One region of the Nitratireductor sp. PBL-C9 genome, then DNA from elsewhere that is predicted to be linked to it. Evidence: predicted binding sites of a transcription regulator. Region 1 holds the regulator's gene; each other region holds the start of a gene.
The links. The regulator PhoB, encoded in region 1, activates phosphate uptake and scavenging genes when phosphate is short. The targets are predictions, from matches to a motif close to TGTCATNNANCTGTCAT.

Region 1 (7,765 bases):
GTGGATGAAAGCCGCCGAAAGGTTTCCGACCAGCAGCTCACATGGATCCGCACGATGGAAGCGGACGGGGTTCTGGAGCAGCGCTTCAACACCGGTCTCTTCACCCGTGGCGCATCAAGCCGCCCTGAAACGGCCGGCATGGGCGTGGCCATCGTCGGTTCGCTCTACATGATGATGATCGTGCTGCTTCTGGCGCTGCCCATTGGCGTTGCCGCTTCGATCTATCTTGAAGAGTTCGCACCACAGAACAAGCTGACCGATCTTATCGAGGTCAACATCAACAATCTGGCGGCCGTGCCGTCCATCGTCTTCGGTCTTCTGGGCCTGGCCGTGTTCATCAACTTCATGCATCTGCCGCGCTCCGCCTCTCTGGTGGGCGGCCTCGTGCTGACGCTGATGACCCTGCCGACGATCATCATCGCAACGCGCGCAGCGCTGCGGGCCGTGCCGCCCTCCATCCGTGCGGCAGCTCTCGGCCTCGGCGCTTCGCGCACCCAGACGGTGTTTCACCATGTGCTGCCGCTGGCCGCGCCCGGCATTCTCACGGGCACGATCATCGGTCTGGCGCAGGCGCTTGGCGAAACCGCACCGCTGCTTCTGATCGGCATGGTGGCCTTCGTGGCTGATTACCCGACCACGCCGCTCGATCCCGCTACGGCGCTGCCGGTTCAGATCTACATGTGGGCGAACGAGGCCGAACGCGCGTTTGTCGAGCGCACCTCGGGCGCTATCATGGTGTTGTTGCTGTTCCTCGCCGTGATGAACATTACCGCCATTATTCTGCGGCGGCGCGTCGAGCGTCGCTGGTAACGGAGTGGAAGGACATGAACATGCTCACTGATGCTGCTGTTGAAGAAGCACTGGATGCGAGCCAGAACTCGGACACCCTCAAGATGCGCGGTGAAGACGTCTGCGTCTTCTACGGCGAGAAACAGGCGCTGTTCGGCGTCAATCTCGACGTGCGCGAAAACCAGGTGACCGCGCTGATCGGCCCCTCGGGCTGTGGCAAATCCACGTTCCTGCGCTGCCTGAACCGCATGAACGACACGATCGACATTGCCCGGATCACCGGCAAGATCACGCTCGATGGCGAGGATATCTACGATCCCCGCATCGATGTGGTGGAGCTGCGCGCCCGGGTCGGCATGGTCTTCCAGAAGCCCAATCCGTTCCCCAAGTCGATCTACGAGAACATCGCCTACGGTCCGCGCATTCACGGTCTGGCGACGAAGAAGTCGGAGTTCGACGAGGTCGTGGAAGCGAGTCTCCAGAAGGCTGGCCTCTTCAATGAGGTGAAGGACCGCCTGCATGAGCCCGGCACCGGTCTTTCCGGTGGTCAGCAGCAGCGCTTATGCATCGCGCGCGCCATTGCCGTGTCGCCGGAAGTGATCCTGATGGACGAGCCCTGCTCGGCGCTCGATCCCATCGCCACCGCCAAGGTGGAAGAGCTGATTGACGAGCTGCGCGAGAACTACACGATCGTGATCGTCACGCACTCCATGCAGCAGGCGGCCCGCGTCTCGCAGCGCACGGCCATGTTCCATCTCGGCAATCTGGTCGAGGAAGGCCCGACGGACAAGATGTTCACCAATCCGGATGACAAGCGCACCCAGGATTACATCACCGGACGCTTCGGCTGACGGCGCGGCAAACGCACAGATAAGGAACCAGACCATGGGCGAGCACACAGTCAGCTCCTTCGATGAGGAACTCGGTGAAATCGACCGCCTCATCCGCGACATGGGCGATCTCTCCGGCGAGATGACGCGCGCTTCCACCAGGGCGCTACTGCACTCCGATACGGCGCTTGCACAGCGCATCATCTCCGATGACACGATCATGGACGCCAAGCAGCGTGACCTTGATGAGCGCGCCATCACGCTCATCGCAAAGCGCCAGCCGATGGCGCAGGATCTGCGCAGCGTCGTGGGCGCCATCCGCATGGCGGCTGATCTCGAGCGCATCGGCGATCTGGCCAAGAACATCGCCAAGCGCGTCGGCGCCGTGGGCGAAAGCGCCACGCCGCGCACGCTTGCGCATTCCATCGACGCGATGGCCGGCCTCGTGCTGAAACAGGTCAATTCGGTGGTCGAGCACTATGTGGCGCGCAATGCCGAGGCGTTAATCCGGCTGCGCGACGAGGATGAGGAAATCGACATTCAGTACACGTCGGTTTTCCGCGAACTCCTCACCTACATGATGGAAGACCCGCGCAACATCACGGCCTGCACGCACCTCCTGTTCTGTGCGAAAAATCTTGAGCGTATCGGCGACCATGTGACCAATATCGCCGAAAATGCCTATTATGTGGTGACGGGGTCCCAGCTTCCGGTCCAGCGGCCGAAGCTTGACGAAACACAGATGACGGTCGAATCCGATGTCTAACCGGCCGTAGACTGCCCGAGGAGAATGCCTGCCATGATTGCCCCCAAGGTCATGGTCGTTGAAGACGACGAACCGCTTTGCGTCTTGCTCAAGTACAATCTGGAAGCCGAAGGCTATCAGGTCGAGATGATCTCTCGCGGCGATGAAGCCGAAGTGCGCCTGCAGGAAAACGTACCCGATCTGCTCGTTCTGGACTGGATGGTTCCGGCCGTTTCCGGCATCGAGCTGTGCCGCCGGCTGCGCATGCGCCCCGAAACGGAGCGCCTGCCGATCATCATGCTCACCGCCCGTGGCGAGGAAAGCGACCGCGTGCGCGGCCTTTCAACCGGCGCGGACGACTATCTGGTGAAGCCTTTCTCGACGCCGGAATTCGTGGCGCGTGTTCGCGCGCTTCTGCGGCGCGCGAAGCCGGAAGTGCTCTCGACGGTTCTTTCGGTCGGGGACATCGTGCTCGACCGTGAATCGCACCGTGTCTATCGCCGCAAGAACGAGATCCGTCTTGGGCCGACAGAGTTCCGCCTCCTGGAATTCATGATGCAGCATCCCGGCCGCGTCTTCTCGCGAAGCCAGCTGCTCGACAATGTCTGGGGCGAGACGATCTATATCGATGAGCGCACCGTGGACGTGCATGTGGGGCGTTTGCGCAAGGCCGTGAACCACGGGCGTCTGCCCGATGTGATCCGCACCATTCGCGGCGCGGGCTATGCTATCCGCGAAGCCTGACAGACGCGATACAGCCATTAAAAAAGCCCCGGTTCGACCGGGGCTTTTTCGTTGAAGCTCTTCGCCCGTTATTTCGTGGCCCGTTATTTCGTGGCGGCGTGTCCGGGGCGGGCATGCTCGTTCTGCGCCACGGCAAAGCTCGTCACCGGCTCGATGGAAGCTGTCAGCTCGCCATTGCTGGTGATGTCCCACTCCAGGATCGCATCGTCATAGACAAGTGCGGGATCCACATAGACGCAGGTGGCGAGAACCTGCGGCGCTTCGGTTTCCAGCTCGCGCATTGCAACCGGCTTCTCCGCCTCGCACTCCTCAAACGTCTCGTAGACCGGGGTGGGGGCGGGCAGTTCCTGGCATTCGCGCGTGTCGCCGGCCCCCACATTGCCTGAGCAGCCGACAATCAAAAGAAGTGCAGCGATGTGTTCCATGGCTTTCTCCTTTCATTGTCTTCACGAAACGGAAGCCATGGATGGTCCGGTTCGCTTATGCCGCATTCGTTTATGTGTGCGTCGCCGTTTAGCGACCGCGTTTCAGAAGGCCCATGATCAGCGAGATAGCGAGCAGGGCGAGGAAGATGTAGAAGAGGATCTGCGCAATGCCTGCCGAAGCGCCGGCAATTCCGCCGAAACCGAGTGCGCCGGCGATGATCGCGACGACAAGGAATATCAGGGCCCAGTATAGCATTCTGTCTCTCCGTTTAGTTATGCCGGTTAAACGTCTGGCATTCGGATTTGGTTCCGCCGGAGAGATTTTGGGCAAAAGAAAAGCCGCCCGGAGGCGGCTTTTTTGAGAAACGCGTGAAGAAGCGGGGGCCTGTCAGGCCGCCGCGTGCGCCTGCTGATCGAAGAAGAGCGCCTGGCTGATGAGCGCCTTGACCATTTCCGGGCTGAACGGCTTGGTCACAAGGAAAGTCGGTTCCGGGCGCTCGCCCGTCAGAAGCCGCTCGGGGAAGGCGGTGATGAAGATGACCGGCACGGTGGCCGTGTCGAGGATCTCGTTCACCGCATCAAGGCCTGAACTGCCATCGGCAAGCTGAATGTCGGCCAGCACCATTTTCGGCTGCGTCTTGGCAAACATTTCGACCGCCTGCTTGTGGGTGCGGGCCGTGCCGACCACGCGATGCCCGAGGCTTTCGACCATTTCCTCGATGTCCATGGCGATCAGGGGTTCGTCCTCGATGATGAGGATGTCTGTCGCCACCTGACGGGAAATCTCCTCGCTGGCTTCGCGCAGCATCGTGTTGATGCCTTTCATATCCGTCTCGAGAATTTCCGCAGCCTCTTCCGGCCGGAAATTCTCTACGGCCACCAGCAGGAAGGCCTGACGCGGACGGGGCGCGAGCGAAGAAAGGTTGCTCATGGCCCGCTTTTCCCATGCCGAGCTCGGCGTGCCTTCGGGGACCGGAACGTCCAGCGTTTCAAACAGCGATGTGAAGAGCCTGAAGAGGGCGATCTTGTCGGTCGATGCCTCGGGAAAGATGCTCGTATCGGCGATCAACGCTTCAAGCGTCGCAGCCACCAGTGCGTCACCGCTGGACTGGGAGCCGGAAACGGCCCGGGAAAAGCGCCGCAGGTAAGGAAGGTGCGGAGCGATACGCGCTGACAGGGTCATGGATTTCAAGTCTCCCTCAAGACATGGCAATGAGAATTAGTGCATTTGTGACGGGTGAAACGCCCCATATGCGAAAATGTTCCCGTCGGAGGGAACGAATTCCGCTCAATGGCGTTTGAAAGCAGACGAGACAGTTGTGGCCCGGGCGATGCGGACGGTTTCGGGTCATTGGGAGACCAGATTTGATGGAAAAAGACAGGGCATGAATTACGGCAAACCAAACACCCGAGGAAGCTTGACCCGGCGCGGCAAGGATGAAGACCCGCTCGGCGCAAACTCAGAGATCGGACGCAAGCTCAGGCAATATTACGACGACCTGGTAACGGAAGATATTCCGGATCGGTTCAGCGACCTTCTCAACCAGCTTGAGCAGAAAAGCGGCGCTGAAACGGCCGGAAACAAGGACTGATATATATGAGTGTTTATCCGGGCTTTCGTGACGATCTACTGGCCGCTGTGCCAAGCCTGCGCGCCTTCGCCGTTTCGCTTTCAAAAAGTGCGGACCGGGCGGACGATCTCGTGCAGGAATCGCTGGTCAAGGCGTGGGACAAACAGAACAGCTATCAGCCGGGCACCAATCTGAAAGCTTGGCTCTTCACCATCCTTCGCAACGAGTTCTACTCGCAGATGCGCAAGCGCAAGCGCGAGGTCGAAGACGCGGACGGTGCGATCACCGGACGTCTGTCGGTGCACCCGGCGCAGGAGGGTTCGGTCGATCTGAAGGACTTCCGGCGCGCTCTCGAGCAATTGCCCGAAGACCAGCGTGAAGCGATCATCCTGATCGGCGCGTCCGGCTTTTCCTATGAGGAAGCGGCGGAGATCTGCGATTGCGCGGTCGGCACGATCAAGAGCCGCGTGAGCCGCGCCAGAACGCGCCTGCAGGAAATCCTCGAGATTTCAGGTGAGGGCGATTTCGGGCCAGATGCCATCTCGACCCAGATCACCAATACGGCCTTCATCGCCTAGGTCCTGAGCCAGGATTGCCGTGCGTCCCTTGGGGCGCACATAGGGCAATCTGGTCTGACCGCTCTCAGTCCTTCCCGGCGCTTGAGCCGACAATCGCCTGGGACAGCGCGTCTATAAGGTCGCTGTCCCTGTAAGGCTTTTCAACGATCCTGATACCACCGAACGCCTCGAACACCTGGTGGCTTGAGGCGTAGCCGGTGGCGAAGATGAAGGGGATGCGCCGCGCCTGAAGCAGGCGGGCGAACTCGTCTGTCCAGTTGTCGGACAGCTTGATGTCGAGGATCGCTGTCGAAATTCCCCGGCTTTCCAGAACGTCGGGTCCCAGGTCATCGAAGGTGCCGACAGTGAACACGTCCGTTGCGCCGTGCTCCTTGCACAGTTCTTCGAGGCTCATTGCGATCATGGCTTCGTCTTCGACGAGCAGGACGCGGGCGCCCTCCAGAGGTTTCTTCAAGCAGACATCCTTCCGACGCCAGAGAATTCGTTACTCTTTGCCATCTCATTACCCGTGTAGATTGTCATTAAAAAAAGACGTGTCTGTACGATTTGCGGGAACCGCTCGCACTGGATGCGGCTTTCCTATTCAGCAATGAACCGGGGGCCAGTCAGTGACAAAAGAACAGGAATTCACCCACAAGAGTCTGCCCTGCCAGCAATGTCCCTTGAGAAAGCGCGAGGTCTTTCGCGATTTCGAGGGGGATGAACTGGAGTTCGTCGGTCGTTTCAAGAAGGGCGATCTGGCGGTGAAGAAGGGGGCGACCGTTTTAGTGGAAGGCGCGCACAATCCGCATCTCTATACGGTACTTTCCGGCTGGGGCTTTCGCTACAAGCTCCTGGAAGACGGACGTCGCCAGATCGTCAATTATGTGATGCCGGGCGATCTCGTCGGGCTGCAGGGCAGTCTGATGGGCGAGATGAAGCACTCGGTCGAGGCGCTCTCGCAGATGTCCTTATGCGTGTTCGAGAAGGCCGAGCTGTTTTCGCTCTACAAGAAGTTTCCCGAACTCGCCTACGACATCACCTGGATCGCTTCGCGTGAGGAATGCATGCTCGACGACCATCTCCTGACCGTTGGCCGGCGAACGGCGCTGGAGAAAGTCGCCTATCTGCTTGTCTTCATTCTGGACCGCGCGCGGCAAAGCGGGCTCTCGAGGAACGGGACGCTTGCCCTGACCCAGCAGCACGTGGCCGACACGTTGGGCATTTCTCTGGTGCACACCAACAAGACGATCGCCCGCCTTGCCAGCCGCAATCACCTGAAATGGGAGGATGGCGGCTGCAAGATCCTCAATCAGGAGGCCTTGGCCGAACTGGCGGGCTGGACTCCCGGCTCAGGGGGGAAGCGGCCTTTTCTATAGGCGTTGGCGGTATCGCCTTCGCCCTGTGGCGATGGGCCTTGGCGGGTGTCGGCGGTTCGATGCCGGGGATGATGTTGCCGGCCATGGCGTAAATCGTCAGGAGTACGGGAATGGCGATGAAGCCTCCGATCGGCCCCCACATCCAAAGCCAGAATGCGATCGACAGAAACACGATGAACGGGTTGAGCGTCATTCGCCGGCCAATGACGGTCGGCGTCACGAACTGGGCTTCCGTGGCGTTGACGGCCAGATAGATGAGCGGCGGCAGGAAACTTGCTGTCAGCGTGTCGAAGGTCGCAAGTCCGACGCCCAGCAGAATGATGGCCATCACTGCCGGGCCGATATAGATCACGAAGTTGAGCAGGGTCGCCATTGCGCCCCAGAGCGCGGGGGAGGGAACGCCCAGAAGCCACATCGCCACGGTGACGGCGACGCCCAGCCCGATATTGATGATGGTGATCGACAGGAGATAGTCGGACACCGCATTCTCCACGTCGCGGAAGATGTGCGCCACGCGCCAGCGCAGACGCCGGCCAAAGCACAGGCGCAGGATCGTCGCGCGGGTTTCATGGCGCGTCGCCACGAAAAAATAGAGGCTGGCGAAGAAGATGAGCAGCTGCGCCAGAAGCGATGGCGCAAGCACGGCAACGCTTTCGACCGTGGAGCCTTCTTCCACCGACACCGTCACGCTGGAACCGCCGGTCACTGAACGGATCTGCTCCTGC
Region 2 (7,765 bases), on a different contig from region 1:
GAAGAGCTGGAGCGCCGGCGCAAGATCCGCCTGTCGCGCCGTCTGCCGCCCGTCTATGGCCGCGAGGCGCTGAAACTTACCGATGAGGAGAAGGCTGCGCTTGAAGCCGAGGGCCGCAAGCCGCACTGGCGCTTCCTCCTGCCCAATTTCGAAGACGATCCCTTCGTGACCAGCCGCACCGAGGTGCATTGGGACGATGTGGTGCGCGGGCCGCAGACGGTCGATCTGGCTTCCATGTCCGATCCCGTCCTCATTCGCGGCGACGGCACTTATCTCTATACGCTTCCTTCCGTGGTCGATGACATTGATCTCGGCGTCACGCACATCATCCGTGGTGACGATCACGTCACCAACACTGGCGCGCAGATTGCGCTGTTCCGGGCGCTGCGCGCTGAGCCGCCGGCCTTCGGTCACCACAATCTTCTGACCACGGTTTCTGGCGAAGGGCTTTCCAAGCGCACAGGCGCACTTTCCGTGGCGAGCCTTCGTGAAAGCGGCATCGAACCCATGGCGGTGGCGTCGCTGGCCGTCCTGATCGGCACGTCGGAAAACGTAACGGCTGCCGCATCCATGGATGAACTGGCGGCGCTGTTTGACCCCACTTCCACATCGAAATCGGCTGCCAGGTTCGACCCGGCAGAGCTTTCAGGTCTCAGCCGGCATCTCATTCAGGCCATGACGTTCGGCGATGTGAAAGAGCGGCTGGCGGGTCTTGGTATTGCCGGAGACGATGCAGAAGCCTTCTGGCTTGCCGTGCGCGGCAATGTGGAGACGGTCGCTGAGGCGGCTGACTGGTGGAGCATCCTTCGCGTGAAACCTGCTCAGGATGCCGTTCTTTTGGACGAGGATCGTGACTTTGTTCGCGAGGCGGGGAAGCATCTCCCGCAGGAGCCATGGGACGTCGAGACCTGGCGCGCATGGACGGGCGCCGTGAAGGCGGAGACGGGCCGCAAGGGCCGGGGCCTCTTCATGCCGCTGCGGATTGCCCTTACGGGGCGGGAGCAGGGGCCGGAGCTCGCAGGTCTATTGCCCCTTTTGGGTCGGGAAGAAACGCTGGCCCGACTATCCTGACACGGCGCTGCTCGGCCTCGTCGTCGAGCGACCGCGCCGGGTTAGGACCCTGCTGAAGCGCTGATGCATCGCCAGCGCTGTCTACCGGTTTTCGTTCTGGCGCCTTTGCAATGTAGAAGCTCGTTTCCTTTGCGCTGGCAGCTTCACTGGCCGGAAATTCCTCTTTCATTTCCGGTTCCTGCCACGGTTCACCGCGGGCGAAGCCTTGCAATTCGACCGCTCTCTGGCCGGCAACAATCGTGAAATTCCTGTCCTTGCGACAGCCGCACGCGGCTTTCGAGACCCCGTTTTCACGGTAGCTGAAAGCCTTGGGCAACTCCCGATACGGCGTGCCGTCCGCGACCGAGATCATGTTTTCGGCTTCTTCGTTCAGCACGTCATGCGCGTAAAGCGCCACTTCTGCGCCCGGGCACCGGGCCGTGCATGTCTCGGCATCTCGTGAGAACTTGTCTTTCGAGACTGAAAACGAGATCGGGAAATAGTATCCGTCACACGTGCGAACGCACATGGTCTGGAAGACCGTGCCAGGGCGACGCAGCTTCCGGGAGCTCGTGGTGCCCGAATTTGCCGCCTTCTTGGCCTTGCGAGCCCGGGATGCCGTTTTTGCATCGCAATTGTTTGCCTTGAGCGCGGCGCGGATTCGAGAGCGCTGGCCAGGAGAACCACCACCCTTCCAGCCCCGCTGACGCCGCAATTCGGCAATGTTCTGCGTCATACGGGCGGCAGATCTGTTGAGTTGCGCGCATTGCCGGGCATTATCCCCGAAAATGGCGAACCCGCATCGCATCTTACTGAGCCGGGCGCGAACGACGCCGAGTTCTTTCTTCTGTTTGGCAATTGCCCGATCGTAGCGTTTGGCTTTGCTGGACGATCCGCCAGAGGCTGCGGCGAGCTGTGTTTCAAGCTTCCTGCATGTGCGCGACTTCGCCTCGGCGTCTGCAATGGTTGCAGCCATGCCGACCATGCTCATGACAGCCACAAGCATCAAACAGAACAGGTTTTTGCCGCGCAGATACATCACTCGTACCGTTCAAACAGCGCCGGTCAGAGTGGGGATACTCATTCCACGCTCACAGGCCTCCAAAACCGCACTGGTTTCCGAGACACCACCGGCTGATTGGCGCGAAGATGCGCCAATCAAGTTAAGTTACGGTTAGAAATGCAACTCTATCGCGAAATTTTGATCCGTGACAACTAAAATTGCGACTTTTCCGCAATCAGCTTGTCATGATGGCCTTGCTCTTCTGCAGCGCCTCGACGGCCGCCAGCGCGGTCATGTTCACAACACCGCGCGACGTGACGGACGGCGTGAGAATATGCGCCGGCATGGCGGTGCCGAGAAGGATTGGGCCGACATGCAGCGCGTCGGTCATCACCTTGAGCGTGGTCAGGGTGATGTTGGCTGCATCCAGGCTCGGGAAGACCAGAAGATTGGCCTCACCGGAAAGAGCGGCCTGCGGATAGACACGCTGGCGCAGCACTTCCGAGAGCGCGGAATCGCCATGCATCTCGCCTTCGGACACCAGGTCCGGCGCGACGCGCTTCAGCGTCAGCGCCGCTTCGCGCATCTTGATGGCGCTTTCGGAATCGCGCGACCCGAAGTTCGAATGCGACAGCAGCGCCGCCTTCGGCTCGATGCCGAAACGGCGGATTTCCTCCGCAGCCAGGATCGTCGTTTCCACGATCTCGGAAGCCGACGGGCAGAGCGTGACATAGGTGTCGGTGAAGAAGGTCACGCCGAACTGCGAGATCAGCATGGAGAGGGTGGAGAGATCGCGCACGCCCTCGCGCCTGCCGATGATCATGTCGACATAGCGCAGGTGTTTTTCGAAACGCCCTTCCAGACCGCAGATCATGGCGTCGGCCTCGTCACGCATCATGGCGATGGCGGCGATCACCGTGGTATTGGTGCGCACCAAGGTGCGTGCGGCCTCCGGCGTCACGCCACGACGGCCGGCAAGCTGCACCAGCATATCGACATAGTCGCGATAGCGCGGATCGTCTTCCGGGTTGATGATGGAGAAGTCTTCGCCCGGACGAATGCGCAGGCCATAGCGCTTGAGGCGCGTTTCCACCACGTGCGGGCGGCCGATGATGATGGGCTCGGCAATGCCTTCCTCGATCACCACCTGGGCTGCGCGCAGCACGCGCTCATCTTCGCCATCCGCATAGATGACGCGCTTGGTGCCCGCACCCTTGGCGGCCGAGAAGACAGGCTTCATCACCAGGCCGGAGCGGAACACGAAGCGGTTCAGCCGGTCCAGATACTGGTCCATGTCCTCGATGGGCCGCGCCGCGACGCCACTCTTCATCGCCGCTTCGGCAACCGCCGGCGCAATGCGCAGGATAAGCCGCGGGTCGAAAGGCGAGGGGATCAGGAAGTCGGGTCCGAAGATCGGCGTCTCGCCCGAATAGGCGCGCGCTGCGACATCGGAAGGTTCTTCGCGTGCAAGGCCCGCAATCGCCTTCACGGCGGCGCGCTTCATTTCCTCGTTGATCGCGGTTGCGCCCACATCGAGCGCCCCACGGAAGATGTAGGGGAAGCACAGGACGTTGTTCACCTGGTTCGGGAAGTCCGAACGCCCGGTGCAGATCATGGCGTCAGGCCGCGCTTCGCGCGCCACGTCCGGCATGATCTCGGGAACGGGGTTGGCAAGCGCCAGGATCAGTGGCTTTTCAGCCATGTCAGCCAGCATTTCCGGCTTCAGGACACCGGCCGCCGAGAGGCCCAGGAACACATCCGCTCCGCCGATCACTTCGGCAAGCTTGCGGGCGTCCGTATCCTTCACATAGGGCGCTTTCCAGCGGTCCATCTCTTCCTTCCGGCCCTCATAGACGACGCCGTGGCGGTCGGTGAGCCAGATATTCTCGGTCTTCGCACCCAGCGAGACCAGCAGATTGAGACAGGCAAGCGCGGCAGCGCCTGCACCGGAGGAAACGATCTTCGCCTTGGCAATGTCCTTGCCGGCCAGCTCCAGCCCGTTCATGACGGCCGCGGCAACAATGATCGCGGTTCCGTGCTGGTCGTCATGGAACACCGGAATGCCCATGCGCGCCTTGAGCTGTTCCTCGACCTCAAAACACTCCGGAGCCTTGATGTCCTCAAGGTTGATGCCACCGAAGGTCGGCTCGAGTGCTGCGACGGTTTCCACCATCCGGTCGATTTCCGGCGCATCGATTTCGATGTCGAAAACATCGATGCCGGCAAACTTCTTGAAGAGGACCGCCTTGCCCTCCATCACGGGTTTGGAGGCAAGCGGGCCGATATTGCCGAGGCCGAGCACCGCCGAACCATTGGAAACCACGGCCACGAGATTGGCGCGGGCGGTGTAGTCTGCCGCCGTGCTCGGATCGTCATGGATGGCCATGCAGGGAGCGGCAACGCCCGGAGAATAGGCAAGCGCCAGATCGCGCTGGTTGCCGAGCGGCTTGGTCGCCTGGATCTCCAGCTTCCCCGGCATGGGGTGGCTGTGGAAGAAGAGCGCGGCTTCGTCGAATTCGGATCGTTGCGGTTTCTTGGTATTGGAAGACATCCAGCGGCTCCACATCATGGCTCTGTCGGTGGGGCCGTTTGGCTCGCGGCCCGGCGTTCGCGCGCCTTTCCGGTCCCGCAGGGAACAAGGCACTCAAACGATTTGAATCATCACTTGTGCTTAGGCGCTCATAACTGCTTTTTCCAGCGTTGAATGCCGAGAAGCAGTTTCATCCGCCAGAATTGCTGCTTTCGGGCTGTTCTGACGCAGGATGGGGCCGGGTTTGCGGTAACGCTACGGAATCCGTCATATGCCTGTGACATGAATCTGGCCATAGAATGCGCGACTTAACAGGGCTCAGGCGGGACAATGACCGGCGCTGAACATCGAAAATTTCGCGCACTCTTCATCTCCGATATTCACCTCGGTTCGAAACCGGCCAAGGCCGAGTTTCTGATCGATTTTCTGCGTTATCACGATGCGGAGCAGATCTATCTGGTTGGCGACATTGTCGATGGCTGGCGACTGAAGCGCTCCTGGCACTGGCCGGCTGCCCATAATGACGTGGTGCAGAAGCTCCTGCGCAAGGCGCGCAAAGGCACCGGGATCACCTATATCGCCGGCAATCACGACGAGTTCCTGCGCTCGTTTCAGGGGGTGCATTTCGGCGGCATCGTCGTTGCCGACCGCGTGATCCATGAGGCAGCAGACGGGCGCAAATTCCTCGTCATCCATGGTGACCAGTTCGATCAGGTGGTGCACAATGTGCGCTGGCTCGCCTATCTGGGCGACAAGGCCTACGATCTCGCCATCGTTGTGAACCGGGTCATCGCCCGGGTGCGCCGCATTCTGGGGCGGCCTTACTGGTCCTTCTCTTCCTGGGCGAAGATCAAGGTCAAGAAGGCGATCAAGTTCATCAGCTCGTTTCAGGATGTTCTCGCCCAGGAGGCGCAGCGTTCGGAAGTCGATGGCGTCATCTGCGGCCACATCCACCACGCCGCGATGGAAGACATTCGCGGGGTCACCTACATGAACACGGGCGACTGGGTGGAAAGCTGCACGGCGCTGGCCGAGAATTTCGACGGGAGTTTCGAAATCATCACTTGGGCGCAGATCCTTGAGACAGCGCCTGTCACGGCCACCCGGGAAATCGAGAAACGCGGCGTTGTGACCGCGTTCCGAAAGGATGGGGTCAAGGCCGCCTGAGCGGCCCCGACCCTGTGCGTCAGCCCCAGAGCTGTGGCGAAGGCGGCGAAACGAGCGAGCCCGAATAGCTGAGCCCGTGCGCGCGGTCCTTTGCCAGAAGCAGCGGGCCGTCGAGATCCACGTAATCTGCGCCCTGCGCAAGAAGCACGGCCGGCGCCATGGCGAGCGACGTGCCCACCATGCAGCCGACCATCACGCCAAAACCCATTTCGCGGGCGCGGTCGCGCAGCTCCATGGCGGCGGTCAGGCCGCCCGTCTTGTCCAGCTTGATGTTCACGAAATCATAGAGCCCGGCGAGTTCTGGAAGGCTCTGCGCCGTGTGCACGCTTTCATCTGCGCAGATCGGAACCGGATGCGGGATTTCGCGCAGGATTTCGTCCTTGCCGGCCGGCAGGGGCTGCTCGATCAGCGCCACGTGGAATTCGGCCGCTGCGAGCATGTTTTCGCGGATGTTCTCTTCGGTCCAGCCTTCATTGGCGTCAACGATGAGGCGGCTGTCGGGTGCAGCGCCTGCCACGGCGTGAATGCGCGCGGCATCGTTTTTGCCGCCCAGCTTCACTTTCAGGAGAGGGCGGGTCGCATGGGCGCGGGCCTGTGCGGCCATCTCTTCGGGTTCCGCCAGCGAGATCGTATAGGCGGTCTGGAGCGGACGTGGCGGGATCGGGCAGGCCGCAGTCGATGCGCGCTTGCCTGAAAGCTTCGCTTCCAGATCCCAAAGCGCGCAGTCAACGGCGTTGCGCGCCGCACCTGCCGGCATGGCGGCGATCAGATCGGCGCGGCTGATGCCGTTGGCGATCTCCTGCCGAGCGGCCTCGATCTGGCCGACCACACTGTCCTCGGATTCGCCATAGCGCGGATAGGGCACGCATTCGCCGTGACCGCTGACGCCGTTTTCACTCACCGTGCATCTGACGACTCGCGCCTCGGTGCGTGAGCCTCGGGAGATTGTGAAGACGCCGGCTATCGGAAAACCTTCGATGTCTGTGGCCAGTTCGCGTGTCATTTCCGCCCTTCTTCTCGCAAAAAATCACAATTATCAGAGGAACAAGCCTTATATGCCCCCTCCGGGAGCCCGCAACCGGTTCCCTTTGGACCTGCTCCACACTAATGATGGTGCCATGTTGACCAATTCCGTTGACGACGCAAGCGACGCAGGACGTCCCTCCGGCCAGAATGGCGAGCCGCGCCTCGAGATTCACGAGGAGGGGAACGCGCTTTCCTGTCGTCTGTCGGGGGCGTGGAACACACGCACGGTTGCCAAGGTCGATGCGCGCATGCGCAAGCTCGAAGCGCAGAACAGCCTGCAGCATGTCGGGCTGGATCTTTCCGGCATCACCAGCCTAGATACGGCCGGAGCCTGGCTGATCGAGCGTCTCGTCTATGCGCATCAGTCACGCGGTGTTGAGGTCGAGCTGACCGGAGAGAGCGAGGCCGCCAGAATTCTTTTGCCGGCTGTGCGCGAAGCGGTCGTGCAGGACGGCGAAGCCAAGCCGCGCCCCAAGGGCTCGATCATCATCAACACGCTGGAGCGGATCGGACGCGCCATGTACGAGGCGCGCGACGACATCGTCTATGGCGCGCATATTCTCGGCGCCACCATTGGCGGTGCGCAGATGAAGCTCGGCCGCACCCACGCCATCAACCCGGCGGCAATCGTCAGCCAGATCGACCGCATGGGCGTCGGCGCTGTGCCGATCATCGTTTTGATGTCGGCCATCGTCGGCGCAATCATTGCCCAGCAGGGCGCGTTCCAGCTTCGCTATTTCGGTGCGGAGATCTTCGTTGTCGATCTGGTCGGCATCCTGATCCTGCGCGAGCTCGGCGTGCTGATGACCGCGATCATGATCGCCGGTCGCTCCGGCAGCGCCATCACCGCCGAAATCGGGTCCATGAAGATGCGCGAGGAGGTCGATGCGCTGACCGTCATCGGCCTCAATCCGGTCGGTGTTCTGGTGTTCCCGCGCCTCGTCGCCCTGATGGTTGGCGTTCCGTGCCTGACCATTGTCGCCAATTTT
Region 3 (7,765 bases), on a different contig from region 1:
CGCTCCGCATCGGTGAGGGTTTCGAGCGCGAGGCCGTTCACGGCACCAACCGCCTGCCTGACACGCACCGCCTTTTCCATCGCATCCGGGGTCAACCCGATCAGCCGGCTGCGCCGGTCTTCCGGGTCGGCCCGTCTCTCGATCAGACCATCGCGCTCCATGCGCAACAGCGTTGCCGCCATGGTCGGCTGCTCGATGCCGGCGCTCTTCGTGAGCGCCTTCTGCGATAGCCAGGCTCCCTCACCCAGCGCGAAGAACACCGGCAGCATGCCGCTGGTCACGCCGATGTCCCTCAAATTGCGGTCGATGGCGCGCGCGAAAAGCCGCGCCGCCCAGTTCGTCATATAGCCTGCAGATCGTTCACGCCTGAAAGTCATTTATATAGCTTGCTATCCATTTATATTGCATGCTATGTATATTGCATCGACGGTATCCCCGCAAGGAGAAGGACCATGCGCTGGAAAAGCACTGATGACCGCTACGGAGCGGTTGCGATTGCCATTCACTGGACGACGGCCGTGGCCATTGTCGGCATTCTGGCCTCCGGTTTTCAGGCGGCAGGCGCGATGGAGGCGGCAGACAGGCTCGCGCTTCTGCGCATCCATGCCACGCTTGGCATCTTCGTTGTGCTTTTGACGCTGATGCGGATCGGCTGGTGGTGGCTGGGCGATGCCAAACCGGCCGATGCCGCCGGCACGCCGCGCTGGCAGGCGCGAGCCGCGCATATCGTGCACGGCCTGCTTTACGTGATCATTCTTGGCATGGGAGCCAGCGGCATCGGCATGCTGGCGCTCTCCGGCGCGGGCGCGACCCTTTTTGCAGGCGCCACGACGCCGCTGCCGGACTTCACCACCTATCTGCCGCGCGCGCCGCATGGTCTGGGAAGCCGGCTTCTGATCGCGCTTCTGGCATTCCACACCGCCGCCGCGCTCTACCACCATTTCGTCATGCGCGACGGGCTTCTTGGGCGCATGGGGCTGGGGCGCTAACGCCCCGCTCACACGCCGCCGGCCAGAACGCACCGGCAATGGCAAAGGCGTTTAACCCGGCAGGCCCTCCAGCCGGGTTACCTCATCCAGCCCGTCATCCCAGTTGGCGCGGCTGGAAAGACAGATATGCGCGTTCGGGCGAATGTCGACCGGTGTGTCGAGGCTGCCCGCAGGCACGACGAGAAGTGCGCCATCCATCTGGATGCCTGGAACTGCCGAGCCGCATTCGCTGCAGAAGCTTTTTTCATGCCGGCTTTCGGGCACCCGGTAAGTCTTGATCCGGTCTTCTCCCGACAGCCAGGTGATCTTCGCCACGGTGGAGAAAAGATTGGCCGCATGCGCCGACCCGGTATCCTTGCGGCAACGGGAGCAGTGACAAAGAAAGAAGCTCTCGAACGGGCCGGAAATCTGAAATTTGACTGCCCCGCACTGGCAGGAACCCTCGTTCTTCTGGGTCATATACTCTCTCATCTCTTTTTGAAGCGGCCGTGTCTCTATCACAAAGCGCCCGTGCGCGCATCCAGATGCACGCCGACCGCATGAGCGGCCATCGCCCCCGGGCGGCTCCGGGGCTTCAATCGCTGCTGTGCGCTGTCAGAAAACCGTCATCTCATCGACATGCAGGTTTCATCCGCACCCGTTAGGCGAATGACCAACAAGGGCGACAAGCCCACGGAAGAGCCGCAACAAGGCGCTTAACGGGAAGAGCACATGCTTGAAATTCGTCAGGTCACCCGTCGTTTCGGGCCAAACACGGCCGTGCGCGACGTGGAACTGAAAATCGAACAGGGCCAGATGGTCGGTGTCATCGGTCGCTCAGGCGCTGGCAAATCGACGCTTCTGCGCATGATCAACCGCCTGATCGATCCGTCCGAAGGATCGATCTTCTTTCAGGGCAGGGAAGTTTCCGCGCTGAAAGGCGCGGAACTGCGTCGCTGGCAGCGCGACTGCGCGATGATCTTCCAGCAGTTCAACCTGGTGCCGCGCCTCGACGTGCTCACCAATGTTCTGCTTGGCAGGCTCAACCACCGCTCCACGGTGCTCAACCTGCTCAACATGTTCACGCGGGAAGAGCGCATTCAGGCGATTGCAGCGCTTGAGCGCCTCGACATCGCCCAGACGGCGCTGCAGCGCGCCGGCACGCTTTCCGGTGGTCAGCAGCAGCGTGTGGCGATTGCCCGTGCGCTCATGCAGGAGCCGAAGGTGATCCTCGCCGACGAGCCGATCGCTTCGCTCGATCCGCTCAACGCCAAGGTGGTGATGGATTCGCTCGCCGACATCAACGCCCGCGAAGGCATCACCGTCATCACCAACCTGCACACGCTCGACACGGCGCGCGCCTATTGCAACCGCATCGTCGGCATGGCCAAGGGCGCGGTGGTTTTCGACGGCCCGCCCGAGGCGCTGACCAGCGAAGCGGTGCGCACCATTTATGGCGGCGAGGAAGGCGCGGAACTTTCCGAAGCCATCACCTCCACCAGCATCAATGTTCCGGCTCCGCAGCCGGCAAGGAAATCGACCGGTCAGGCTCAACCGGCGCTCGCCGCCGTCTGATCCACGGGATCGTCTCGCCCGCGTAACGGGCTCCACCTGCTTGAAACCCCGCCGGCAAGGCCGGCACCCAAATGGAGAGACATCATGTTCAAGAAAGCTCTTATGGGCGCCGTTGCGCTCACCGCGATCATGGTTGGCGGCGCACAGGCCGAAGATCTGAAAGAGTTCCGCATCGGCATTCTCGGCGGCGAAAACGAAGCCGACCGCCTGCGCAATTTCTCCTGCATCGTCGACAAGCTCCCCGAGGTTCTGGGCGTCGAGAAGGTCGCCCTGTTCCCGGCTGCCGACTATGACGGCGTGATCCAGGGCCTGCTCGGCGGCACGCTCGACTATGCCGAGCTCGGCGCTTCGGGCTATGCAAAGGTCTATCTGGAAGATCCGGAGGCCGTTGAGCCGATCCTCACCACGGTGCAGACCGACGGTTCGACCGGCTATCATTCGATCATGGTGGCCCGCAAGGATTCCGGCATCGCAACGCTGGAAGACATGAAGGGCAAGAAGCTCGGCTTCGCCGATCCGGACTCCACCTCCGGCTACCTCGTTCCCGCCGTCACGCTGCCCAAGGCAGTCAACGCTTCGGTTGAAGAGTTCTTTGGCGAGACCGGCTTCGGCGGCGGCCACGAGAACCTGGTTCTTGAAGTCGTGAAGGGCACGTTCGACGCCGGCACGACCTGGGCTTCGGGCGTTGGCGAGTTCTCCGACGGCTACACCTCCGGCAACCTGCACAAGATGGTCGAGAAGGGCATTCTCGACATGGACGATCTGGTTGAGCTCTGGAAGTCCCCGCTGATCCCGAACGGTCCGGTCGTGGTTCGCACCTCCATGGACGCCGACATGAAGAACACGTTCAAGACCTTCATGATGGAAATGCCGGAAGCCGATCCGGAGTGCTTCGCAGCCATCCAGGGCGGCGACTACAAGGGCTACACCGAAGTGACGCCGGCATTCTACGAGCCGATCATCGACGCCCGTCGCTCCAAGATCGGTTCCTGATCCCTTTCCCGCAATCTGACGCGCCGCCGGCCTGTGCCGGCGGCGTTGTCGCACAGGCGTGCCAAACATGACAGCAACGACCCATTCCCCGCTTCTTTCCGAAGCCGGCCAGGCCGTGGAGCGCCACTGGCGCGAACTGGCCGGACGCCGTCGTCTCTACACCATTGGCGGCATCGTGTTCATGGTTCTCGCCATGAGCGGTTCGCTCTGGTTTGCCAATGAATCGAACGCCGGCAAGTTCTTCGACCGACTGCCCTATCTGTTCGATTTCGTGGGACAGATGATGCCGCGCGATGGCTGGGAAATCTGGCGCGCCCTGTTCGACCTGCCCTCGCCCTATGACGATGGCAGCCTGAAATACAATTATCCCGACGGGCGGATCTATCTCACCGAGACGCTCTATCTGCCCGAATATTTCTACAAGATGCTGGAGACCATCAACATTGCGCTGGTTTCCACGCTGATCGGCTTCGGCCTTGGCTTCGTTCTGTGCTTCCTGGCCGCATCGAACCTGACGACGCGGCGCTGGCTGCGCTTCTTCGTGCGCCGTTTCATGGAAGTGCTGCGCGCCTTCCCCGAGATCGTGATCGCCGGCTTCTTTCTGGCCGTGCTGACCATCGGGGCAGTGCCCGCCATCATCGCGGTGTCGATCCACACGGTCGGCGCGCTTGGCAAGATGTTCTTCGAAGTGGTCGAGAACGCCGACATGAAGGCCGAGGAAGGCCTGCGCGCCGCCGGTGCGAACTGGGTGGAGCGCGTCTGGTTCTCCATCGTACCGCAGGTCATGCCCAACTTCCTGAGCTACGCACTGCTGCGTCTGGAAATCAACGTGCGCGCCTCCACCATCATTGGCGCGGTCGGCGGCGGCGGCATCGGCGAGGCGCTGCGCCTCTCGATCAGCCGCACGCATGAAGCCAAGACGCTCGCCATCATCCTTCTTCTGTTCTGCACCATCGTCGCGGTCGACCAGCTTTCGGCCTGGCTGCGCGGCCGCATTGTCGGCAAGCAGGCATTCGAATTCGGCCGGGGAGGCTGATCATGACCGAGATCGAAGCCAACGCCATCGCCGCGCGCCACGCGGATGTGTTTCACCGTCCGCTGATGGAGCGCCTGCGCGGCGTGATCATCATCACCGCCATCGCCCTCTACATGGTCTTCGCCTGGTGGTTCTTCGCCATCGGGCAGGTCATCTCCAACGGCAACTGGGACATTGCGGGCAGCTATCTGGCCGACTGGGTTTCCTATGAAATCCGCCCGGACATCGAATATGACGGCGATGCGCTGGATGTTTCCTTTCCGCGCTTCTCGCCGCTCGGCAGCGACCCAAGGCCGGAATGGCTGACGACCGAGACCGCCATGGTCGAACGCCGCGTGGCGGCAAGCGCTGCGGCGGGCAACGCCACGGGCGGCGCGACCAGCGGAGCCGGTTTCCTCGGCTCGCTCGACGCCGAACCTGCCAAGAAGGAAGACGGTGGTTTTCTGGGCGCGATGGCCCCCTCTTCCACCACCACGGAAAGCCCCGCGACCGAGGCGGAAGCTGCGCCGCAGGCTCCCGCGACGACGCGTGAGGAAGCCGTGGTCAGCGCCGACATCTCCTTCGGCGGCGACACGCATATCCGCGTTCAGCCGGGCTTCGTGACCGTGACCCACAGGGGCGAAACGCTGGAACTCGACATCGAGGAGCGCGTCAGCGTCAATGCACGCGGACCGCTGCCCGAGTGGGCAAGCCAGCGCGCGCCGGGCGCGAAGGTGATCGTACGCTTCGGATTTGCCGGACGCGCCGAGATCGAGGATGACGAAGTGAAAGTGCGCCGCCGTTTCATCGGCTGGGAGAACTTCTTCTTCGACACCCGCTCGCCCTATTGGGACATGTCGGCCGGCGAGGTTCTGGGAACGATCTTCTTCGGCGACCGCATCGAGGCGGACCGCTCCAACCTGTCGCTCGCCTGGAACAATTTCGTCAACAATGCCGACTGGCAGCATGGCGATGTGTGGCTGAAGCTGCTGCAGACCATCGTCATGGCCTTCGCCGGCACGGTGCTGGCGTCGATGCTGGCCTTCCCGCTGGCCTTTGCCGCAGCCCGCAACATCATGCCCAACCGGGTCGTCAATCAGGTGCTCAAGCGCTTCTTCGACTTCCTGCGCTCGGTGGACATGCTGATCTGGGCGCTGTTCTTCACCCGCGCCTTCGGGCCGGGACCGCTGGCCGGTATCTCGGCGATCTTCTTCACCGACACCGGCACGTTCGGCAAGCTCTACTCGGAAGCGCTGGAGAACATCGACGACAAGCAGCGTGAGGGCGTGCGCTCCGTCGGCGCGGCCCCTGCCTCGGTCCAGCGCTATGGCGTGGTGCCGCAGGTTCTGCCGGTCTTTTTGAGCCAGGCGCTCTATTTCTGGGAGTCCAACACCCGCTCCGCCACCATCATCGGCGCCGTTGGCGCCGGCGGCATCGGCCTCAAGCTCTGGGAAGCGATGCGCACCAATCAGGACTGGGAAAACGTGGCCTACATGGTCATCCTGATCCTGCTTGTCGTGTTCGTCTTCGACAACATCTCCAACCTTCTGCGTCAGCGTCTGATCGGCAGGCAGCCGTGAAGAGGATGACGCAGGGGAAATTGGCTGCTAGCCTTCGCGGTCCTTTTGAGGGATTCGTTAACCTGTCACACAAATCGCCTATTGCATCGCTTTCGGCGAGGATATGCTCATGCGCTACGCAATCTACTTCACACCCGAAAAAGACGACCCGCTGACGCGGGCCGCCGCACGCTGGCTCGGCCGGGACGCCTTTACGGGCCAGTCCATCGCGCCCGTGGAGGCAGGCCCCTTCTCTGCTGCGGAGATTTCCTTTCACACCGCAGCCGCGCGCCGCTACGGCTTCCATGCGACGCTGAAGGCCCCGTTCCATCTGGCGGAAGGTCAGAGCGAACAGAGCCTGATCGCCGCGCTGGCGGACTTCTGCGAGCGCACGGAGCCCGTGATCATTCCGCGTGCGGTCGTGCGTCGTCTCGACGGTTTCTTTGCGCTGGTGCCCGAGGACCGCTCCCCACGGCTGGATGCGCTGGCCGGCAACATCGTGGAGGCGTTCGAGCCCTTCCGCGCGCCGCTGACCCAGGAAGAGCTGGAGCGCCGCAACCCCGAGGGCCTGTCGCCCAGCCAGCTCAAGAACCTTTACAAATGGGGCTACCCCCACGTGTTTGAAGCATTCCGCTTCCACATGACGCTGACCGGCCGCGTGCCGCAGGCAGAAGCTGTCCGCATGGAGCGCGCCATAGACGCCTTCTTCGGGCCGCTTTTGTCGGAACCATTGGAAATCGGCTCGCTGGCGCTGTTCATCGAGCCTGAGCCGGGCGCACCTTTTCAGGTGAGATACTCCCACGCGCTCGGCTGGAACAAGACAAGAAAGACCGCCTGATAATGACGCAAGAACTGGTTTTAAGAAACGCCCGCATCGTGCTGCCCGATGAGGTCATCGAAGGCAGCGTGGTGATCCGCGACGGGCGCATCGTCGACATTGCCGCCGGCACTGCATCCATCGGCGAGGACATGGAAGGCGACTACCTGCTGCCGGGCCTTGTCGAGCTGCACACCGACCATCTGGAACGCCACTACGCCCCGCGCCCGAAAGTGCGCTGGAACCCCATCGCATCGGTGCTGGCGCATGACGCGCAGATCGCCGCTTCGGGCATCACCACCGTGTTTGACGCGCTGCGCATCGGCCTCGACGAGGACAGCAATCTCGGCGCGGAAGAAATGCGCGAACTGGGCAACGCCATCGAGAACAGCGTGGAGGCCGGCCGCCTGCGCGCCGATCACTTCCTGCATCTGCGCTGTGAGGTTTCCGCACCCGATTGCCTGGAAGGGTTCGAGCTCTTCAAGAACGACAGCCGCGTGAAACTCGCCTCGCTGATGGACCATTCGCCGGGCCAGCGTCAGTTCACGAGCATCGACACCTACAAAGTCTACTACATGAACAAGACGGGCATGACGGAAGAGGACTTCCGCCAGTTCTGCGAAAAGCGCGTTGCGCAGTCGCAGACCTATTCCAGCCGTCACCGCAACGCCATCTCCGACATCTGCCGCGAGCAGGGCATCATTCTGGCGAGCCATGACGACGCCACGATGGAGCATGTGGACGAGGCGGCGACGCAGGGCGTGCGCGTGGCCGAGTTCCCGACCACACAGGAAGCGGCAACCGCCTCGCGCGACGCCGGCATGCAGGTGCTGATGGG
Region 4 (7,765 bases), on a different contig from region 1:
CTTTCGCCCGGATCTCATGCTGGCAGCGGTCGTGGTCAGCTCCACGCTGACGCTGGTGCTCTTCGGCGTCTCGGCGCTTCTGCAACGCGCGCTGCTGCGCTGGCGTGAAGCGGGGCAAACACGATGAGCGCCCTCGAAATGCGCAATGTGGGCGTGACGCTTGGCGAAACCGCCGTGCTCGACGATGTGTCGCTGCATGTGGGGCAGGGGGAGTTCGTCTCCATTCTCGGCCCTTCGGGAGCAGGCAAGTCCACCCTGTTTCGCCTGCTCACCGGCGCGCTTGCGCCGGATCGCGGCGAGATCCTGCGCGATGGCGCGCCGCTGAAGCGCGATGGCCAGACCTTCGCCTTCATGCCGCAGCGCGACGCGCTGATGCCCTGGCGACGCATCATCGACAACGTCATTCTGGGGCTGGAAGTGCAGGGTGTGCCCCGCGCCGAGGCGCGCGCCCGCGCGCTGCCGCTATTCGCCGAATTCGGGCTGGAAGGCTTTGAGCAGCGCTATCCGGCGGAACTCTCGGGCGGCATGCGTCAGCGCGCAGCCCTTCTGCGCACGGTCATTCAGGCCCGCCCGATCCAGCTTCTCGATGAACCCTTCGGCGCACTCGACGCGCTCACCCGCGCGCAGATGCAGCGCTGGCTGGAGGACCGCTGGCGCGCCGCGCGCTGGACCACGCTGCTCGTCACCCATGACGTGCGCGAGGCGGTCGCCCTTTCAGACCGCATCTATGTGCTGTCGCGCCGTCCCGCCCGCGTGATTTCCGAAGTCGTCGTCCGCGCCCCGCGCCCGCGCCTTGGCGCGCCCCTGCCGGACAAGGCCCGCGTGCTGGAAGAAGACCTTTTGAACACCTTGCTCAGTCAGACAGGAGAAAGACCATGAAAAGCCTGATAGCCGCAGCCCTGATGCTCGGCGCGATGGCGCTGCCGGCAACGGCGCAGGAGCGCCTGAGCGTCGCGCTGGACTGGACGCCCAACACCAACCATGTGGGGCTCTACGTCGCCCAGGCGAAAGGCTGGTTCAAGGATGCCGGCCTCGATGTCGAAATCCTGCCCTACACCGACACGTCCTCCGGCACGCTGGTCGCCACGGGCGTTGCCGAATTCGGCATTCTCAGCTCCATCGGCTTCTACAGCCAGCGCGCCACGGGCGCCGACCTCACGGTCGTCATGGCGGTGATGCAGCACGAGACGGGCCGTCTCGTCTTCAACGGCGTGCGTGAAGACATCCAGCGCCCGGCCGATCTCGATGGCATGACCTATGCCGGGTTCGGCAGCGCATGGGAGCAGGCCCTCATCTCCACCATCATCCAGAACGATGGCGGCAAGGGCGAATTCGAGACCGTCACGCTCGGCACCTCCGCCTATGAGGCGCTTGCCAACGGCACGGTCGATTTCACGCTTGAGGTCAGCACCTGGGAAGGTGTGAACTCCGTGCTCCTCGACCGTCCGCAGCGCGCATTCCGCTATGCCGATTACGGCGTGCCGGATCAGCACACCACCTATCTTGGCGGCAACGGAACCTGGTTGAAGGCCAACCCGGAGACCGCGCGCGCTTTCGTTGAAGCGGCTCAGCGCGGCTATGCCTTTGCTGCCGAGAACCCGGAAGAGGCAGCCGAAATGCTGATCGCCGAGACCGGCGGCATGCTGTCCAACCCGGAGCTGGTCCGCGCTTCCATGCAGGCCATCGTGGATGGCGGCTACCTGCAGGACGAAGGCGAACCGGTCGGCCTCATCGATGCGGACATGTTCGGCAACATCACGAAGTTCATGTTCGAGGCGGGCGTCATGCGCGATGCCGACGGCAAGCGCCTTGAGGAAATGCCGGACGTCTCCACCTGGTTCACCAACGTGTACCAGAAGCAGTAATTTCTGACGCAGTTCAGAGATTTACGGCCCGAAAGCCCCAGGAGGTTTTCGGGCCGTTTTCATTCAGGGCATGGCCGGAAACGTCACGTCCACCAGCGCGAACACCGAGCGTTGCTCCTTCTTGATCCGGTCATCGCTGACCAGCAGAAAGAGTGACGGCGAGACCGCGACAATGCCTTCGAAATCCGCATCGTCGATACCGGGAATATCAAGCCGAACCGCCTGCGTTTTGCATAAGGTGTCGGCCGCGCAGACCGCCGGGTCGACAAGCCGCAGATAGGGAACGAGCGCCTTGTCTTCCTTGATGCGCTCCAGCACCAGAAGCCTGCCATCGGGCAGCGCCGTCATCGCCTTCACCCGCGACGCGCCGATATCCTCGCTCGACCACGAGAGCGTTTCGCCACCTTCCGCATAAAGCGTGTGCGCGGTGCGCGGCGCGGGCTCAAACGGTTCTTCGGGCAGGGTCACAAGGCCAAGCTCCGGGTGATGGGCTATGGATTCAAGGCCGCGGTTCTTGCCCGCCTGTCGGCTGCTGTCACGCACCGCCGATGGCAGATCGATCTCTGCCAGCCATCCCCCGTCACGCTTGAAAAGTGCGGCGCGCGGTCCGCTTTCGCTCAGGATCGCGAAATTCAGTGCGCCCGTTTCATCTGGTCGTAGCATCAGCGCTTCCGGCCCGAACCCCTGTTCGGCAAGCGCATTGCCATCTGCGTCGGTCAGCGCCGCAGCCGCCTGCGGCTCAAGGGTCGTAATCGTCTCGCCATCGGTCGAGAAGGCGAGGCTGAACAGCGTGGCCCGGTCGGAAACCGCATAAACGGTCTGCGTCTGCGGGTCGTAAGCGAGGCCGGATAACTCGGCCATCGTCTCGCCGTTCACATCGATTTCGGGCAACACCCGATGATCGAGAACCCGCGCCGACATCGGCTCGGCATTGACTGCAAGCGTGCTGGCGAGGGCGAGGAGGGGTGTCAAAAGAATGGTTCTCAAGGTTCAGACCTCATTTCTGGCGGAAATGCTTCTGGCAGACTGCAAGGGCGCCCCGGATTTTCCGGAGCGCCCGCTGCCTCACAGCATGATCCCGCGAAGGGTGAAGTAGATCACGGCGGAGATGAGCGCCGTCAGCGGAACGGTTATGATCCAGGCCGACAGAACCTTGGTCATCAGCGCCCGGTTCACGAGAGCTTCGCCCCGGTCGGTTGCCGCAGTGCTGCCGCACACGCTGGCGTCAGACTGCCTTTGCGCATGTTCCCTGCGCAGCGCATCGATCATGGCCCTGCGCTGCGCGAAGGGGCTTGCCTGCATGCGGGCGATGAAAGCGTCGCATTCCGCCTCATCACGACCGGCATGCAGTGTGCGGATATCGCTGACGATCCGCGCATAGCGGCGCTTCAGCCACTCCCGCAGAAAGCCCACGCCAAGCACCGCGCCCACGGTCACATGGGTGGTGGAAACCGGCAGGCCAAGCTGGCTGGCCGTGATCACGGTGATGGTTGCCGCCATGGCGATGCAGTAGGCGCGCATCGCGTCCAGCCTGGTCAGCTCCCCACCCACGGTCTGGATGACGCGGGGGCCGAACAGCAGGAGGCCGATGGCGAGGCCGGCAGCGCCGAGCCCCATGACCCAGAACGGAATGATGGCCTTTTCCTGCATCGCGTCATTGGTCAGCACATCATAGATGCCGGCCAGTGGCCCGATCGCGTTTGCCACGTCATTGGAGCCATGCGCGAAGCTCAATAGCGCTGCCGAGAAGATGAGCGGCAGGGCCAGAAGCTGGTTCACCGCGGATTTGTCATTCTGAAGTTTTGGCAGCCGGCGTGCGATCAGGAAGCGGGAGACAGCCCATGCCACAAGAGCGATGAGCGCGCTGGCCATGGTCGCCTCAAGCAGGCTCGCAGACCACACCTTCTTGAACCCCTTGAGGATCAGATAGGTGCCGAACGACCAGGTCATGGCGGCCACGAGAAGCGGCACAATCCTCTGCGCGGCCTTCAGCACCTGCGGCTCATAGGTCACGAAGCGCTTGATCGCATAGAGAAACAGCGCAGCAAACAGGCCGCCCAGAAGCGGGGAGATGATCCAGCTTGCGGCGATGTTGGCCATCACCGACCAGTCAACGGCCGAAAGGCCCGCCGCCGCGATGCCGCCGCCCATCACGCCACCCACGATGGAATGGGTCGTGGAGACGGGCGCGCCGAAAACGGTGGCGAGGTTCAGCCAGAGCGCTGCGGCCAGAAGTGCGGCCATCATCACCCAGACATAGACGTTCCGGTCGGCAAGCGCCTCCGGCATAACGATGCCGCCGCGCACGGTGCTGATGACCTGGCCGCCGGCAATAAGCGCGCCGCCAAACTCGAACACCGCCGCCATAATGAGCGCGCCTGCAAGCGGGATCACCCTTGCACCGACCACAGGGCCGATATTGTTGGCGACATCATTTGCGCCGATATTGAGCGCCATATACGCGCCGAAGCCGGCGGCCGTGGCGATCCACAGCGCGAATTCGGGATTGCCGCCATTCTGGGCGCGCACCAGCGCATAGGCCATCGCCGCAGCGACGAAGGACAGGGCGATGAAAAGACGTCCGAGAAACGGAGCAAGGTCTCTGAGGTCCGACCTGGCTTTCGCGAGGCTCGCCATATAGCCGGATTCAGGCAAAGCGGGGCTGACATGCGTACGCATGGTCCTCTCCTTTCGATGGCAGAGTTGAAGCTCAGGCGGGGCTCAGGGCCCGGCCGTCGAGAAGCTGCAAGCGACGCAGCGCGGGCAGGAAGCGGTTGTGCCGCTCCACCTGGCCCGTCGCGGCCATGCCGACGCAGTATTTCGAGCAGCGTTTTGTCGGGTGGACGTGCAGTCCCCGGAAAATCGCATCGGCGATGCCGTTGCCGCGCGCCGACTTCGTTTCCACAATGGAGATGTCGGGCCGCACAAGGCGGCGCACATCGCCAGCCTTGAACGAGAGCTGCGTGTCAATGGTCATGCGCTCGCCGCCCTCCTTGGCCACCAGCGTGATGCGCATATACTGCATCTCGATCACCGGGGCCAAAGGCCGGTCGAAGGGGCTGTCATAGATCTCGCGGTGGCACGTATCGATGAAACTTTCACCGGAGTGATCAAGACCCGAACCGGGTTCCTGCAGCTTCAGGCGTTTCTTGACCGTGATCTGCCGTTTGCTCTTCAGCTTCACTTCCAGATAGCTGAGGCCAGTGTCCACGTAATCGCGCACCCGCACCTTGCAGCGTTTGCGACGCCCCTGATGGTGGTCGTAATAGCTGCGCAGATCGTCATCATCATAATAACGGGTCGCGTAGGTGAACGCGCGGATGCCGTCGATTTCGAGCACGTCGAACAGGTCCGAAAAGGCGTGCAGCGCGGGGCGGAGCCGGTTGGCCGGAACGATATACTTGTTGTCCAGCCGTTCCAGCATGGCGGCCTTGCCGTTCAGTCCCTCAAGCGAGATCGGGCGGAAGCCGGTCAGTTCATTTGTGATGGAATGATCCATTGGAGTGTCTCCTTCCCGGCAGGTCAATGCCGGGGCTTGCGGAAGAACACGTTCATCCGGGCCATGTCGTTGATGTAGTCGAGCGCGGTGATCTGGTAGGACATCACGTCCACGCCAAGGCGCTCGGAGAGGTCGCGGCGCATCTTCTCAGGCTGCGAAAGCGCTTCGTGATCGATCTTGTCGAGCGTGATCTTCACACCGTCGGACGAGCGCAGGATGGCCGGGTGATCGAGGATGTAAGCGCCCAGAAGCACAAGCGCGACAACGGCAAGCACGATGGCCAGAGGCGTTCCGGGAATGGCGCAGATCACGGCGATGGAGACCGAGCCGAAGAAATAGGTGATTTCCACCTTGGAGATCTGCTCCGAACGCAGGGTGAAGAGCGCCAGAATCGCGAAGAGGCCGAAGCCGGCGGCCAGCGAGAATTCGACAGCCGAGAGAATGGAAAGAACGCCAAAGGCAAAGATGTTGAACAGCGATGCCGCCGTCACCAGTTCCTTGTCGCGGTAGCGCCGGTAGTAAAGGCCGAAGACCAGGATCGTCATCGACACGACGTCGATGCCAAAGCGGATTGGGGTGTCACCGAATGCGAACGTTTCCAGCATTGTTTTCCTCATTTGTTGGTCACGGCCTCTGTCAGAAAACTGTCGTAAAACTGTCAGAAAGCCGTCTCTGGTGTCGGAAAACGTGAGGGAATTGGATCTATTCCATCGGCATTGATTTTATTTCTCCCGGGTCCGCTGAAACCCTTGCCGCATATGAAAAAACTCCCCCCGGATTTTTTCCGGAGGGAGTTCATCTTTGTCGTTTCGGTCAGATATCTGCGCCTGATCCGGCGTTCTATTCCGCCGCGTCGCGCCGTGGCAGCACCCAGTCGGGGCGCGGGAAATGGCAGGTATAGCCATTGGGATAGCGCTCGAGATAATCCTGGTGCTCGGGCTCTGCTTCCCAGAAATCGCCAACCGGCTCCAGTTCCGTCACCACCTTGCCCGGCCACAGGCCGGAGGCGTTCACATCGGCAATGGTCTCTTCGGCCACGCGCTTCTGCTCGTCGCTGACATAGTAGATCGCCGAGCGATAGGACATGCCGACATCATTGCCCTGCCGGTTTGCCGTGGTCGGATCATGGATCTGGAAGAAGAACTCCAGCAGCCGGCGATAGCTCGTTTTGTCGGGATCAAAGGTGATTTCAATCCCTTCCGCATGGGTTCCATGGTTGCGGTATGTGGCGTTCGGCACGTCGCCTCCGGTGTATCCCACACGGGTGCTGACAATGCCGGGCAGCTTGCGGATGAGGTCCTGCATGCCCCAGAAACAGCCGCCAGCCAGAACAGCGCGTTCAGTCATTGCACATCCTCCACCTGATCGAGATAGTCTCCGTAACCTTCCGCTTCCATCGCATCGCGATGAATGAAGCGCAGTGCCGCCGAATTGATGCAATAGCGCAGACCGCCACGGTCTCGCGGGCCATCCTCGAAGACATGGCCAAGATGGCTGTCGCCATGCGTGGAGCGCACTTCCGTGCGGATCATGCCGTGGGTCGTGTCCCGCAGCTCGCTGACATTGGCCGGCGCGATGGGCTTGGTAAAGCTCGGCCAGCCACAGCCGGACTCATATTTGTCGCTGCTTGCGAAAAGCGGTTCGCCCGAAACGATGTCGACGTAGATGCCCGGTTCCTTGTTGTTCAGGTGCTCGCCGGTGCCAGGGCGTTCCGTGCCGCTTTGCTGCGTCACGTAATATTGCTCCGGGCTGAGGCGGGCCAAGGCTTCTTCGGTCTTCCTGTAGTTCATCGGCAGCTCCGGCTTCCTGATCGTTCAATGGTGATCGGTCTCGGCATCGCGTCGAAACACGGTGCCTGCGGAGCTTCATCTAGGTATCGCGGCTCCGCGATCCCAATCATATTAGCGTGATCCGAAACGGAAGTCCGCCGGGACGCGTCAGCGCAGTGTGGAAAGCGCCGCGCGCTCATCCTCGGCCGAAAGCGGCGCACCGGCCCTGGTGGCCATGAGAAACGCGTCCAGCGCTTCCAGCGAAGACGCGGGAACGAAATCGCCGTTCACATCCACCTGCGAGGCCGCAAAGCGCAGCTGCCAGGCATCGTTTTCCTGACAGGCGACAGCCACATGAGATGTGCCACGCGCACTGACCTCGAATTCCCGGCAAAGCGTGTCCGCGCCATCGCGATAAGTGGCAATCGCCTCGAAACGCGCATCCTCGCCAAGTTGCCTTGTCTCGCCCGACGGCGATACGTTCAGCGCTTCAACGATCCGGTCGTCTGCAAGGCCCGCAATCTCGATGCCGCCCGCCTGTTCGGGCTGACCGGCAGCCATGTAACCAAGCAATCCGCCCGCAACCAGCGCCAGAGAAGCTGCGATGGGCAGTGCATAGCGCTGCGCGAACC

Region 2: ACRTG1_RS12325 (UDP-2,3-diacylglucosamine diphosphatase) is a predicted target of PhoB. The motif match lies at 4,849-4,865, and genes of this name have one in related genera.
Region 3: phnC (phosphonate ABC transporter ATP-binding protein) is a predicted target of PhoB. The motif match lies at 1,582-1,598, and genes of this name have one in related genera.
Region 4: ACRTG1_RS01010 (DUF4956 domain-containing protein) is a predicted target of PhoB. The motif match lies at 5,999-6,015, and genes of this name have one in related genera.

What each region holds. Positions count from the first base shown of each region.
Region 1 covers NZ_JBPAXW010000010.1:62,783-70,547, reverse strand. The annotation lists gene pstA (phosphate ABC transporter permease PstA) at 1-810, shown strand, start outside; gene pstB (phosphate ABC transporter ATP-binding protein PstB) at 825-1,640, shown strand; gene phoU (phosphate signaling complex protein PhoU) at 1,675-2,385, shown strand; gene phoB (phosphate regulon transcriptional regulator PhoB) at 2,422-3,108, shown strand; gene ACRTG1_RS20020 (hypothetical protein) at 3,192-3,533, opposite strand; gene ACRTG1_RS20015 (DUF1328 domain-containing protein) at 3,622-3,789, opposite strand; gene ACRTG1_RS20010 (response regulator) at 3,922-4,716, opposite strand; gene ACRTG1_RS20005 (NepR family anti-sigma factor) at 4,919-5,125, shown strand; gene ACRTG1_RS20000 (sigma-70 family RNA polymerase sigma factor) at 5,131-5,682, shown strand; gene ACRTG1_RS19995 (response regulator) at 5,747-6,136, opposite strand; gene ACRTG1_RS19990 (Crp/Fnr family transcriptional regulator) at 6,291-7,040, shown strand; gene ACRTG1_RS19985 (AI-2E family transporter) at 6,970-7,765, opposite strand, start outside.
Region 2 covers NZ_JBPAXW010000005.1:109,619-117,383, reverse strand. The annotation lists gene gltX (glutamate--tRNA ligase) at 1-1,071, shown strand, start outside; gene ACRTG1_RS12335 (DUF2865 domain-containing protein) at 989-2,089, opposite strand; gene ACRTG1_RS12330 (NADP-dependent malic enzyme) at 2,289-4,604, opposite strand; gene ACRTG1_RS12325 (UDP-2,3-diacylglucosamine diphosphatase) at 4,914-5,750, shown strand; gene dgcA (N-acetyl-D-Glu racemase DgcA) at 5,770-6,753, opposite strand; gene ACRTG1_RS12315 (ABC transporter permease) at 6,869-7,765, shown strand, end outside.
Region 3 covers NZ_JBPAXW010000002.1:224,303-232,067, reverse strand. The annotation lists gene ACRTG1_RS05035 (MarR family winged helix-turn-helix transcriptional regulator) at 1-344, opposite strand, end outside; gene ACRTG1_RS05030 (cytochrome b) at 453-989, shown strand; gene ACRTG1_RS05025 (GFA family protein) at 1,041-1,448, opposite strand; gene phnC (phosphonate ABC transporter ATP-binding protein) at 1,701-2,543, shown strand; gene phnD (phosphonate ABC transporter substrate-binding protein) at 2,628-3,536, shown strand; gene phnE (phosphonate ABC transporter, permease protein PhnE) at 3,604-4,572, shown strand; gene phnE (phosphonate ABC transporter, permease protein PhnE) at 4,575-6,131, shown strand; gene ACRTG1_RS05000 (DUF1045 domain-containing protein) at 6,241-6,948, shown strand; gene ACRTG1_RS04995 (alpha-D-ribose 1-methylphosphonate 5-triphosphate diphosphatase) at 6,951-7,765, shown strand, end outside.
Region 4 covers NZ_JBPAXW010000001.1:205,102-212,866, reverse strand. The annotation lists gene ACRTG1_RS01040 (ABC transporter permease) at 1-127, shown strand, start outside; gene ACRTG1_RS01035 (ABC transporter ATP-binding protein) at 124-879, shown strand; gene ACRTG1_RS01030 (ABC transporter substrate-binding protein) at 876-1,865, shown strand; gene ACRTG1_RS01025 (esterase-like activity of phytase family protein) at 1,929-2,852, opposite strand; gene ACRTG1_RS01020 (inorganic phosphate transporter) at 2,931-4,544, opposite strand; gene ACRTG1_RS01015 (polyphosphate polymerase domain-containing protein) at 4,576-5,364, opposite strand; gene ACRTG1_RS01010 (DUF4956 domain-containing protein) at 5,388-5,969, opposite strand; gene msrA (peptide-methionine (S)-S-oxide reductase MsrA) at 6,205-6,711, opposite strand; gene msrB (peptide-methionine (R)-S-oxide reductase MsrB) at 6,708-7,154, opposite strand; gene ACRTG1_RS00995 (anti-sigma factor family protein) at 7,302-7,765, opposite strand, start outside.